One region of the Methylophaga thalassica genome, then DNA from elsewhere that is predicted to be linked to it. Evidence: predicted binding sites of a transcription regulator. Region 1 holds the regulator's gene; each other region holds the start of a gene.
The links. The regulator PhoB, encoded in region 1, activates phosphate uptake and scavenging genes when phosphate is short. The targets are predictions, from matches to a motif close to GNNTGTCATAAAACTGTCANAT.
Positions count from the first base shown of each region.

Region 1 (4,293 bases):
CTGGTTGCTCATTTACGCTGTTTTTGTAGTCACCTTTACATAAAGCGTGATCTTTAAAGTAACCATAAGTACCGGAAACAGAGTTACGACCGTACAGTTGGATGTTACCTAAATCCTGACCTAGCTGTTTCCAGTTAGTAATGTCTTCTGGGTAACCACAGGTGCGGGTTGCAGAGAAAATCGCATCCACTTGAGGAATGGTCAGACCATCAATTGGGTTGTCTTTGTGCACATAGACAGCCAAGGCATCGATAGCAACACGAATTGGGGTGGCTTTGTAACCATATTTCGCTTCAAATGCCGCGTCTTCTTTATCTTTCATTTTGCGGCTCATTGGACCAAAGTTAGAAGTACCTTCAGTCAATGCAGGTGGCGCAGTTGAAGAACCTGCAGCCTGAATTTGAATACTCACATTTGGGTATTCACGTTTGAACTCTTCAGCCCACATTGTCATCAAGTTAGCTAATGTGTCTGAACCAACACTCGATAAGCTGCCTGAAATACCGCTCACTTTTTCGTAGTCAGGTAAAGCAGGATCAATATCACCAGCGAATGTCAGCGGCGAGAAAGCCATCGTCATTGCAGCACCTAGCAGAGCAAGGTTTTTCTTGAACATAGTGTTCAACTCCCAAAAATTAAAAGAAAAAAGCAACGTTATTAACGTAAGCGCTAGGTAGTATGAGTTTAGCGTGTGACAAGGATATGAAAAATATATGACAAAGAGATGACAGAGACATTTTTTCTTTGTTTAACGGGCATTTATACCGGGATTTTCTCCACTGCTGCTGTCTCAGGAAAGCAACATTTAAAACTGCTACCTTTGCCTAACTCGCTAGTGATAATCAGTCTTGCGCCATGTCTTTGCAGCACGTGTTTAACGATCGCTAAGCCCAGCCCTGTGCCGCCAGCATCACTACTACGACCTTTATCAACACGGTAGAAACGTTCCGTCAGCCGATCTAAGTGATGAGCCGCTATACCTTCCCCTTCATCCGTTACTTCAATGCAGACGCCATCATCTGTTTCGCGCCAGCTGAGTGTGACCTTGCAACCCGCAGGAGTATATTTCACCGCATTGAATACCAGATTAGATATTGCACTTCGTACTTCACCCAAATCACAAATCAACCATTTATCTGTTTCCAGATTGAGACTGAACTGATGCTCATGGTAGTGCTCCAATGCCTTGGCATCCTCAATGATCGAATGCAGCAACTTGTCCACATCCGTTGGAATGCGACGTAATGATTTTTCTCCAGTCTCCAACTGAGATAAGACCAATAAATCCTTAATCATCAAATGCATACGTTCACTTTGCTGACGCATTGCTGGCAGAGCCATTTTCCACTGTTCCGGATCGGTATCTTCGGTAAACGCTTCCAGATAACCTCGTAAAACGGTTAGAGGTGTTTTTAGTTCATGCGAAACATTAGCAACAAAGTCACGACGCATACGCTGAAGTTTGATGGTCTGGGTAATATCACGGGCAATCAATAAGCGGCCCGAGCCCATGTAGTTCACCAGCTTGACTTCCAGCTGCACATCTTCATTCAGCGGTGATTTGACCGTCGTCGTGCCGCCGAGGTGGATATGATTTTCCAGTAAGTGCTGAAAAGCAGGTTCACGAATGAGATTATTGATCCTGACATTGTTATCCCGGGGCCAGCGTACGCCTAATAACTCTCGAGCGGCCTGATTTGCCCAATCCACTTCACCAAACTCACCCAAGACAACGATGCCATCCGGTAAGGCGGCTGTTGCTGATTGAAAGCGTTTAAGGTATCCGGTTAGTTTTCTTTTCCGATTACTATTTTGTTGACGCATCTGCTCAATCTGACGACAGACATCATCAATGACCCCTTCCGCACTGGGCGAGCGACGTTTTTTGGGTTTTTGTAACCAATACCAGAGTTTGTACCAGTTATGCTGAAGCCACAAAGCATAGGCCAAAGTGGCAACAAACATAAACGCCATCATTTGACCAAATAACAGCCCGACAAAACCTGCCAGACTGACTAGTGTCAGTAGCCGCCAATTATCCCATTGCATATTTCAGTTCGCTTAATCGACTGAAAAACGGTATCCAACACCTCGAACGGTCTGGATAAATTGATCATGGCCTGTTGGCTCAAGTGCTTTGCGCAAACGACGTATATGGACATCCACGGTACGTTCTTCAATGTACACGGTATCGCCCCAGACATAATCCAGTAACTGTGAGCGACCATATGCGCGTTCAGGATTTTTCATGAAAAAGTGTAATAAGCGAAACTCGGTAGGCCCTAATTCAACACGCACATCATCAACAGTGACACGATGACTTTTTGTATCCAGCACTAAATTGCCAAACTGGAGTTTCTGAGCATCTTCATTTTCTGGCGGCTGGCAGCGACGTAATACTGCTTTAATACGAGCGATAAGCTCAGGTGGTGAAAAAGGTTTATTGACGTAATCATCAGCCCCAACAGCAAGACCTTTGACCATGTCTTCGCTTTCACCTTTGGCAGTGAGCATGATGACGGGAATATTGGCCAGAAACTCGTTAGCACGCAGACGACGAATAAACTCAATGCCATCAATGCCAGGTAACATCCAGTCGAGTAAAATCATATCGGGTTGGTTATTTTTTAATAAGTCCAAACCAGATTCTGCATCACCAACCGACTCGCAGGTCAGACCGGCCTGTTTCAGGGTGAACGTCAACATATCCCTGATGGCGACATCATCTTCAACCACTAATACGCTTGTAGCCATAAATTCATCCCAGTATTTCTTCAATCATAGTCCAAGTATCTTACCTCTGAATTATGACAATTTCGTAACAACCGTGTTTTTATTACCATTGCAGGCTACTTTATAGACTATCTGAAAAATATAAAGCCACAATTTCCGCTGGAAAATGTGGCTTTATGACAGTTTTATGTCAAAACATATGCCGTTGTTTTAACTCATAATTCCCTTAATCATATAAAACAACGATGCAGCTAATACTGCGGCGGCAGGGACAGTGATTAACCAGGCTGTAACAATTTTTTTAACAATATCGCGTTTGACGTAAAGACTTTTCTTTTCTTTCTTCAATACTTTTTTGGCTTTTTTGAGCGTGTCTTTTTCACGGTCAATTGAGCTATATAACTGAGTGATGCGCTGGTAATCAGCCGCTGACTTTTGTTTTTTATCGAGCAACATATTCAGCTCACTGCGTAATGCGCTTAATAAACGTTTTTCTTCCTGAATTTCTTGTTTATCTCGCTCAATTTCTTGCTTGAGGCTACTCGACTTATCCATCCATTCTCGCAAGAAACCAACACCAAAAACACCGCCAATGGCAATATGCGTTGAGCTGACCGGCAACCCTAACTGGCTGGCGATAATGACCGTGATAGCGGCTGCCATCGCAATCGAAAATGCACGCATTTGATCCAGTTCAGTAATTTCACCCCCCACGGTGCGAATCAAACGGGGACCATAGAGGCCAAGTCCAAGCGCTATACCAAAGGCACCGACAGCCATTACCCAGAAGGGTATGCCCGCTTTGGCATTAATACCGCCAGTCATCACAGCATCATGGATCGCTGCCAGCGGCCCGATTGCATTAGCCACATCATTCGCCCCATGAGCAAAACTCAATAAAGCCGCAGCAAAAATTAATGGGATGGTAAACAGAATATTGATGCTTTCACGATCGTTTTTCAGCTTGGGCAAACGACGGCGCAATGAGGCTTTGACTAAAAAGAAGGAAATAAAAGCGACGATCAAACCAATAGTTGATGCTTGCAACATGCTTGGTTTATCGACGATGTCGACGGTGAACAACCAGTCATTGACCAAGGTTAAGAACTTCGGCCAGATGTGTTTCAGGCCTTTTAAGACCAGATAAGTTACAAAAGCCCATGCCATGATCGATACATACACCGGTACCCATTTCAGCGAGGCGGCTATTTTGTTTTCCTGAAAGATAATGGTTTTTTTGATGGCAAACAAGAAAGCGGCGGCCACCACACCACCAATCACTGGAGAAATTACCCATGAGCCCACTATGGCGCCCATCGTTCCCCAGTTCACAATCTTAAACCCTGCTGCGGCAATACCTGCTCCCATCACACCACCGACAATAGAATGCGTGGTTGAAACAGGTGCGCGAGCAAATGTCGCCATATTTAACCAGAGTGCAGCCGCTAGTAACGCGGCCATCATTGCCCAGATGAAAGTATCACTCTCCTGACCAAAGGCATTGATATCGATGATGCCATTTTTAATCGTGGAAACCACATCGCCACCAGCAATAATGGC
Region 1 covers NZ_BSND01000006.1:100,111-104,403, forward strand. Annotated here, with positions in the region: gene QQL60_RS11470 (PstS family phosphate ABC transporter substrate-binding protein) at 1-616, opposite strand, end outside; gene phoR (phosphate regulon sensor histidine kinase PhoR) at 760-2,049, opposite strand; gene phoB (phosphate regulon transcriptional regulator PhoB) at 2,062-2,754, opposite strand; gene QQL60_RS11485 (inorganic phosphate transporter) at 2,944-4,293, opposite strand, start outside.

Region 2 (4,293 bases), on a different contig from region 1:
TACAAAACGGCCAGTATCGTTCGCCGCTTGTTTAAATTTGAACTGTAATAAATCGTTGATAATCACAGTGATGTCGTTGAGGTTACTAAAAAAGTTGCTCACGCCTTGGCTAAGTGGGGCAGGCATTACCGTGTCGTATCCCTTAGCTACAGGTTTCAGGATGGCTTTATCCACTGTGTCGTTAAACTTGTACATTGCACGGTTATATCCCTCAAGAGGGTCTTTGGGATTGTTGCTTGTGGCACAGCCAGTGAGCAGCAATACTGTTGCCAAAAAACCGAGTTTGAAAACTGAGCTCAGGGTAGACATCGAATTATGATCCTTTAAATTTTATTCTTATCGACCCGAGAAATAATCGCACGCGGACTTATAGCAATGCAAGTCATCTGTTGCGTTTATGACATGGTAATGTGAACTGAGTTGCAAAAAAACAACAGGACGGATTTTAAAGACACCAAAATGAGTGATTTGTGATATCGGTATCTTCCAGTTTACTGCTCTGCTGATTATTGAACATGAAGTCTGAAAATACTCTTGTACAGGCCATCCAGCTATGATTTTTTGCATACTCAATACAATCGTCAGCAGACAGTGTTAAGGCTTTTTTCGCAGCTGTTGTGAGATCGTCATCAAGAAATCCGGTCACCCCCTGTTGTACGATGTCAGCCGGTCCTGTGACAGGGTAGGCTGCGATGGGAACTCCGCAGGCCATCGCTTCCAGTAATACCAGACCGAAAGTATCTGTCTTACTTGGGAAAACAAAGACATCTGCTGCAGCGACATAAGAGGCGAGCTCTCTGCCAAATTTAGCTCCAGTAAAGGTAACGTCAGGATATTTTTGCTGCAGGTGTTCGAGATCCGGGCCATCACCCACCACCACCTTATTACCGTCAATGTCTAACTGCAGAAAGGCTTCAATATTTTTCTCAATAGCTACGCGTCCCATATTCATAAACACAGGACCGGTTAAACCAAGCTGTTTTGGATTATCAGGTGAGAATATATCTGTGTCCACACCTCGTCCCCATACTTCAACATTCTTGAAACCATGAGAAATCAGACGTTGCTTTTGAGAGGCTGTTGGAACCAGTGTATGCACGGCTTTGCCATGAAAACGTCGAAACCAGGCATAACTCCATCTCAATGGAATGGGAAGGCGCAAACGGACATATTCAGGGAACTGCGTATGATAAGAGGTGGTAAATTGCACATCGTTTTTAATACACCATCTTCTTGCTGCCATCCCTAGAGGACCTTCAGTAGCAATATGGACGGCATTAGCCTGATAGGAATCGAGTAATTTACTAACCTTTCTGCCTGGAAATAACGATAATGGAATGCTCGGATAAGTCGGGCAGGGGACAGTCTTAAACTGTTCAGGGGTAATTAGATGAACATCGTGACCCAGCTCGATTAAATGTTTACGGGTCTGCTTCAGGGTGCGTACCACCCCATTTACCTGGGGTTCCCAGGCATCGGTGATGATGACGATTTTCATTAGGCTGCCTGAGCGATGGCTTGCGGTTGTTCGATGATGTCGGCCCAGTACAAAATTTCCATTTTGCCATTAGGGTGCTCAACTAAAGCTGTACAGCTTTCTACCCAGTCACCACAGTTGAAGTAATCGACATTATTAATACGGGTGATTTCTGCGCGATGAATATGACCACAAACAACACCATCAACTCCTTGTTTGGCTGCTTCATGGGCCACCGCTTCTTCAAAATTACTGATGTACTGCACCGCATTTTTCACTTTATGTTTTAAGAATGCTGCCAGTGACCAGTAAGAGAAACCCATTTTACGGCGAACATAATTAACAAGCCGGTTCGCTCTCAGCAGATAGTCATAGAGTCGTCCGCCTAATTTTGCCAGTAAGGGAGAAATTTTGACCACACTGTCGAATTGATCACCATGCAGAATGAGCAGTTTTTTACCATCCGCCGTGGTGTGAATCATTTCATTTTGAATTTCGATATTACCGAATACCGCGCCATTGAAGTCACGCAATAACTCATCATGATTGCCAGGTACGTAGATGACTTTGGTGTTATGTTTTGCTTTACCTAATAAGGTACGAACAACGTTGTTATGTGCCTGAGGCCAAAACATACGTTTTTTCATTTCCCAGACGTCAACAATATCTCCTACCAGGTATAAATAATCGCATTCGACCTTATGCAAAAAATCCAGTAAAAAGTCTGCGCTGCAACCACGAAATCCCAGATGGATATCAGAAATCCAGACGCTGCGAACTTTTAACTTCTCTTTATGACTCACTTGTGTTTGCATAATGTGTCGTTTCCTTAGTATTTTGAGGGCACACTATCGAATAAATATTGCAGCATGATGAATGTTATGTTGCAGAATGATGACGATAACTTATTGAATTAATTGTCGTATCATTAAACAACAGCCAAAATTGAGACGCCCAATGAGCAATCCATTATTAGAAAATTATGTATTACCGCCTTTCTCTGAGATTAAACCTGAGCATGTTGAGCCTGCGGTGACGCAAGCCATCAGTCAGGCTCGGCAAGCAGTAGATAAACTACTCACTCAAGTCAGTCATCCGACATGGGAAACCCTTGTCGAGCCGATGGAAGATATCGATGTATCAATTGATCGTGTCTGGTCGCCGGTGAGTCACATGAATTCAGTGGTGAATTCTGATGAGTTAAGAAAAGCCTACAATGCGTGTTTGCCTATGCTGAGTGAGTTCGGTACCGAGCTGGGTCAGAATGAAGACCTGTATCGCGCATATAAACAATTGGCTGAGAGTGAGGCTTATCAGTCACTCGATACGGCTCAGAAAAAAGTCATTGATAATGCGGTCAGGGATTTCCGTTTATCCGGGGTTGAGCTAAATCAGGCCGATCGCGATGAATATAAAAATATCACGCAAAAACTGACCGAATTGAGTGCTAAGTTTGAAGAAAATCTGATGGATGCGACACACGGTTGGAAAAAGCATGTTACGGATAAAGAATTGTTATCTGGATTACCCGAATCCACCATTGCCATGGCAGAGCAATTTGCCAAACGTGATAATGTTAATGGCTGGTTGTTCACACTGGATTTCCCGTCTTATATGCCGGTCATGTCTTATGCGGATAATCGTGAATTCCGCGAAGAAATGTACACCGCATTTGCGACCAAAGCCTCTGACCAGGGACCGAATGCCGGACAGTGGGACAATACGCAGGTCATGGCGGATATTCTCAAACTTCGTCATCGTTTAGCTAACTTACTTGGCTTTGCTAACCATGCTGAGCGATCACTGGCAACAAAAATGGCACAAAGTCCGGAACAAGTGATGGACTTTCTGAATGACCTGGCCGAGCGAAGTAAACCCATTGCGGTTAAAGAATTTGAAGAACTGAAAGCCTTCGCAAAAGAAACGGCAGGCATGGATGAATTACAAGCTTGGGATGTCACGTACTTTGCTGAGAAATTACGCCAGCAACGCTATAGCATTTCTCAAGAAGAGTTAAAGCCATACTTTCCCGAAGATAAAGTCGTTAGTGGCTTATTTGCTGTCGTCAACCGCCTATATGGTTTGGTTATCAGTGAACGTACCGATATTGATACCTGGCATAAAGATGTCCGCTTCTTTGAAATTCGCGAATCAAACGGCAACTTACGTGGCCAGTTTTATCTGGATTTATATGCTCGCCAGCATAAGCGTGGTGGCGCGTGGATGGATGAATGTCTGGTGCGTCGGAAAACGGCCAAGGGGCTGCAAACTCCTGTGGCTTTCCTGACCTGTAATTTCTCTGAGCCTGTCGGTGATAAACCAGCCTTGTTTACTCATGATGAAGTTACCACCTTATTCCATGAATTTGGTCATGGTCTGCATCATATGCTGACAAAAATTGATTATGCGGGTGTGTCAGGAATTAATGGTGTGGCTTGGGATGCTGTCGAGTTACCTAGTCAGTTTATGGAAAACTGGTGTTGGGAAAGAGAAGCCTTAGATCTCATTTCTGGTCATTATGAAACCGGTGAAAAACTGCCTGAAGAACTGTATGAAAAAATGATTGCGGCGCGTAATTTCCAGTCAGCGATGATGATGGTGCGTCAGCTCGAATTCTCTATTTTTGATTTCCGTTTGCATCTGGAATTTGATCCAGAAGGTGGAAATCAAGTGGATAAAATTCTGGCCGAAGTACGCGATCAGGTTGCCGTGGTACAGCCACCAAAATTTAATCGCTTTGCTCATAGCTTTGGTCATATCTTTGCTGGTGGTTATGCCGCTGGTTATTACAGCTATAAGTGGGCAGAAGTTTTATC
Region 2 covers NZ_BSND01000005.1:638,231-642,523, reverse strand. Annotated here, with positions in the region: gene QQL60_RS10215 (MlaA family lipoprotein) at 1-309, opposite strand, end outside; gene QQL60_RS10210 (glycosyltransferase family 4 protein) at 446-1,498, opposite strand; gene QQL60_RS10205 (UDP-2,3-diacylglucosamine diphosphatase) at 1,498-2,292, opposite strand; gene prlC (oligopeptidase A) at 2,435-4,293, shown strand, end outside.
Region 2: the regulator PhoB is predicted to act here: its motif matches at 2,359-2,380, upstream of QQL60_RS10205 (UDP-2,3-diacylglucosamine diphosphatase).

Region 3 (4,293 bases), on a different contig from region 1:
GCATATAAATCACTGAAAATAAGGGGATGCTGGCGAGTACCGCCAATACCCAGACCATAGAAGTCAGGAAGTAATTTTTTAAGGCTCTGACCTCAAAAAGATTTTTTTCCAGCGCTGGTAATTCAATTCTGGGAGGTAATACTGGCTCTTCCATTTGTAATTGACTCATTTTTTACCCTCAAATTTACGCATGGTGTATTGCTGCACGGCAAGGCCCGCGACATTTACGATGAATGTGATGAGTAATAGAACTAATGCCGCATACATCAATGCCTGGATTTCAATTTGACCCGCTTCAGGGAAGGTTGATGCAAGAAGTGAGGCTAGGGTATTTGCCGGGGCAAACAACGATAAGTTGATGTTGTTAACGTTACCAATCAACATTGCGAGCGCCATCGTTTCCCCTAAAGCACGTCCAAACCCCAGTACCAGACCAGCCAAGATGCCGGACGAGGCGGTAGGTAACATGACTTTTAAGATCACTTCCCATTTTGTTGCACCCATGCCATAAGCCGCTTCTTTCACTTTATAAGGAATGCGACGGAAAGCATCGGCAGAGATAGCTGCCACGGTTGGTAGAATCATAATGGCTAAAACCAGGGCGGCGGGCGCGAGACCTGGTCCGCTAAGGTCTGTACCAAATAATGGAAACCAGCCCAATGTCTCATGTAACCACTGCGCGCCGGGTCTGATTAATGGGATAAGCACATAGATACCCCACAAACCGTAAACAACAGAAGGAATAGCAGCTAATAATTCGATGATCGTTCTAAAAATCATTTCGAATTTAGCGTGAACAAAGCTCTGGGTTAAGAAAATAGCAATTGCCACACCTAAAGAGCCACCAAGGAGTAGTGCCAAAAACGAGCTATATAATGTGCCCCAGATTTCTGGCAATACACCAAACACACCTTCATTAGTATCCCAGGTGGTGCCGGTAATAAAACTAAGGCCGTGTGTTTTAATGGCAGGTAATGCCTGTGAGCCTAATTCAAAAATGATATAGGCGACCAAAAGAATAATGGATAAGGCGCAAAAATAAGCAAAAGAACGGAATACAGAGTCTTTTAAATAATCAGTGGTAGATGGTGGTGCAGACAGTGTTTTATCACTGCTTGCCTCTTTAAATGGATCGTAAACCATGTGCGTTCCTATCAATTATTCATTCGTATTTGAAACGTGTTTTATGCTGTCTTTAAAACAGAGAAAATGCTGCAAGGTCAAACGTCCTTGCAGCATTTTAATCTGAGTCTTCAACTGCCTGATTACTGAATCATTTTTGCAGCGTTGCGAACTTTCTCAACAACGTTTTCTGGTAATGGGATATAGCCCATAGATTCAGATGATTCTTGACCTTTCGTTACCATGTATTCAATCAAGTCACGCATGGCTTTTGCTTTATCATCGTCTTGATTTTTGTAGACAAGTAACCAAGTAAATGTTGCGATTGGGTAGGCGTCATCACCTGCTGGATCCGTTGCCCATCCGCGTAAGTCTGGCACATCGCTACCTGGCAGAGTTGTTGATGGGAAAGGTGTAGTCGCTAATGCTGCAGCACCACTTTCGCTACCTGCACTCACAAATTTACCTTTTTGGTTTTCAAGAACAGCGGTTGGCATTTTGGTTAGTTTGGCAAAACCATATTCGATATAACCAATTGCACCTGGAGTTTGTTTGATTGTGGCTGTTACACCGTCATTTTTAGGCGCTTTAACAATGGTGCCTGCACTTGGCCAGTTCGGAGATTTAGAACCACCGACTGCTTCTTTGAATTCACTGTTGATCGCTGATAAGTGGTTAGTAAATACAAAGCTAGTACCACTTGAATCAGAACGAACAACGACAGTGATTTTTTCATCAGGCAGTTTCACGCCAGGGTTAGCTGCTTGAATTTTTGGATCATTCCATTTTGTAATTTTACCCATGAAGATTTCAGGATAAACGTCACGAGGCAGTTTCAATTCTTTGATGCCGTCTAAGTTGTATGACAGAACAACTTCACCGGCAGTCATTGGCAATAAAATAGCGCCTTTTTTCACTTGTTCGATTTCGCTGTCTTTCATCGCTGCGTCACTAGCAGCAAAATCAACAGTTTCATTGATAAAGTCTTGGATACCTGCACCACTACCTTTTGATTGATAGTCAATACGTACACCATCAGTTTGTTTGCTGTAGTCCTTGAACCATTTGTTATAAAGTGGAGCTGGGAAGCTGGCACCAGAACCATTTAATTTCAGTTCGGCATGGGCGACAGTTGATGACATAGCACCAACAAGTGCAGTAATAAGAAAGACTGACTTTGCATTTTTTGCAAATAGTTTCATAGAAACTCCTGACTAGTTAATTAAGCAATAAAAATCTTTAACTCGATAAGAGTAACGACCTTAAGTTAAAGATTTATGACAAAAGCAAACTTAGTCAGAAATTTTTATATTGAGATAGAGGGTTAACGCTGAATTCTTAATAAAATTAATAAAGTAGATGCTATTTTAGTAGCCTACATTTTATATATTTCATTTTCTGGAATGCATACCGTTTCATAAAATGAATATAAAAATATGAGGTTAGATTAAAAAGAGCGCCATATATAGGCGCTCTATTACAACATTAGAACGATTTATACGTAACAATCTGTTGCTAAATAGCGAACATCAGAAAGCTGTAGGCAATCCATACAAAACCAATTGTTGTAACAATAAAGCTGAGCGCGGAGAAAATTTTCCAAATAGCTTTATTCCAGAAGTCGGTATCAAAGGCAGCGATGACAAAAATCGTCGGATTGGTAAATCCACCAACAGCAATGCAAAGGCATGCGATCTTTGATAGCTCAATATTGGCGCCTGAAGCTGCACCGTAGAAACCCAAACTAAACAATGCCATAAGCGCATAGTCAACATGCGCTCTGATCATGGTTTTATAATCCACTAAAAAGTCGCCATCAATCCCTTTTATAGGGAACCAGCGAGCAAATGTCATTAACCATGCAGATAAAATCAAGGCTGTAATCATGGCGACAGCACCCAATAACAAAACATTCATTTCTCTCTCCTTATTGTTGGAGAGCGTATTAAAAATGTTTAGATGATATTGAGCAGCTGATAATTACCCCAGATTTTCGGGCAAGTTTCCCAGCATTTGATATGAGAACGTTTGTCACGTCCACAGATAATGAGGAATAGGGTGCTTGAATGTTTTTTGTTTAAAAGTGGCGCGCCTGACAGGAATCGAACCTGTGACCCCCAGCTTCGGAAACTGGTACTCTATCCAACTGAGCTACAGGCGCGTGAAGTTGAGCCGAAGATTATACGGACTTTGCTGATAATCTGCTACGGCTCAAGAGGTGTTTAGCCAAGAGAGTCGTTAACACCCTCTTGGCCGCTCAAAATTAAAACCGTGGATTAATTTTTTCTAATTTCCAGATATCGTTGTTGTACTCTTCCATGGTTCTGTCGGTAGAGAACATACCACTGTTAGCACTGTTCATAATACTCATTGCTATCCAGCGTTCTTTGTCTTGATAGACTTCCGCTGCACGTTGCTGGGCTTCCACATAGCTATGGAAGTCTGCAACCGTCATCCATGGGTCATTGGGGCTGGTGAAAGCAGCAATAATGTCATCAAAAGCACCTTCTTCACATTGGTTGAAGTGGCCTGATTCTAACAAGTTGACGACGCGTTTCAGATCGGCATCATTATCAATAATAAACCGTGGATTGTAGGTGGGCTTGAGCTCAGTGACTTCGTCTTCAGTCAGACCGAACAGAAAGAAGTTTTCAGCGCCGGCTTCATCACGGATTTCAATATTGGCTCCATCCAGTGTTCCAATAGTCATCGCGCCGTTCATCATAAATTTCATATTGCCCGTACCAGAGGCTTCTTTACCGGCGGTAGAGATCTGTTCTGATAAATCAGCTGCTGGGCAAATCACTTCCATGGCTGAAACTTGATAGTTTGGCAAAAAGACGACTTTTAACAGATCGCCCACATCCGGATCATTATTCACTGTGCTGGCAACATTATTAATCAGTTTGATGATGCGTTTTGCCATGACATAACCTGGTGCAGCTTTGCCACCAAACAGTACGCAGCGCGGCGTCATATTTTTGGTATCGCCACGTTTGATACGGTCATAAAGGTGAATAACATGCAGAATATTAAGTAGCTGACGTTTGTATTCATGAATGCGTTTTACCTGAATATCAAACATAGCTTCAGGATTGAACTCAACGCCACAGCTATCTTTCACTAATTTTGCCAAACGTTGTTTATTGGCAAGTTTAGCGGCATGCCATT
Region 3 covers NZ_BSND01000005.1:691,244-695,536, reverse strand. Annotated here, with positions in the region: gene pstA (phosphate ABC transporter permease PstA) at 1-169, opposite strand, end outside; gene pstC (phosphate ABC transporter permease subunit PstC) at 166-1,143, opposite strand; gene pstS (phosphate ABC transporter substrate-binding protein PstS) at 1,266-2,324, opposite strand; gene QQL60_RS10480 (hypothetical protein) at 2,638-3,039, opposite strand; tRNA gene QQL60_RS10475 (tRNA-Arg) at 3,207-3,283, opposite strand; gene QQL60_RS10470 (glycogen/starch/alpha-glucan phosphorylase) at 3,386-4,293, opposite strand, start outside.
Region 3: the regulator PhoB is predicted to act here: its motif matches at 2,387-2,408, upstream of pstS (phosphate ABC transporter substrate-binding protein PstS).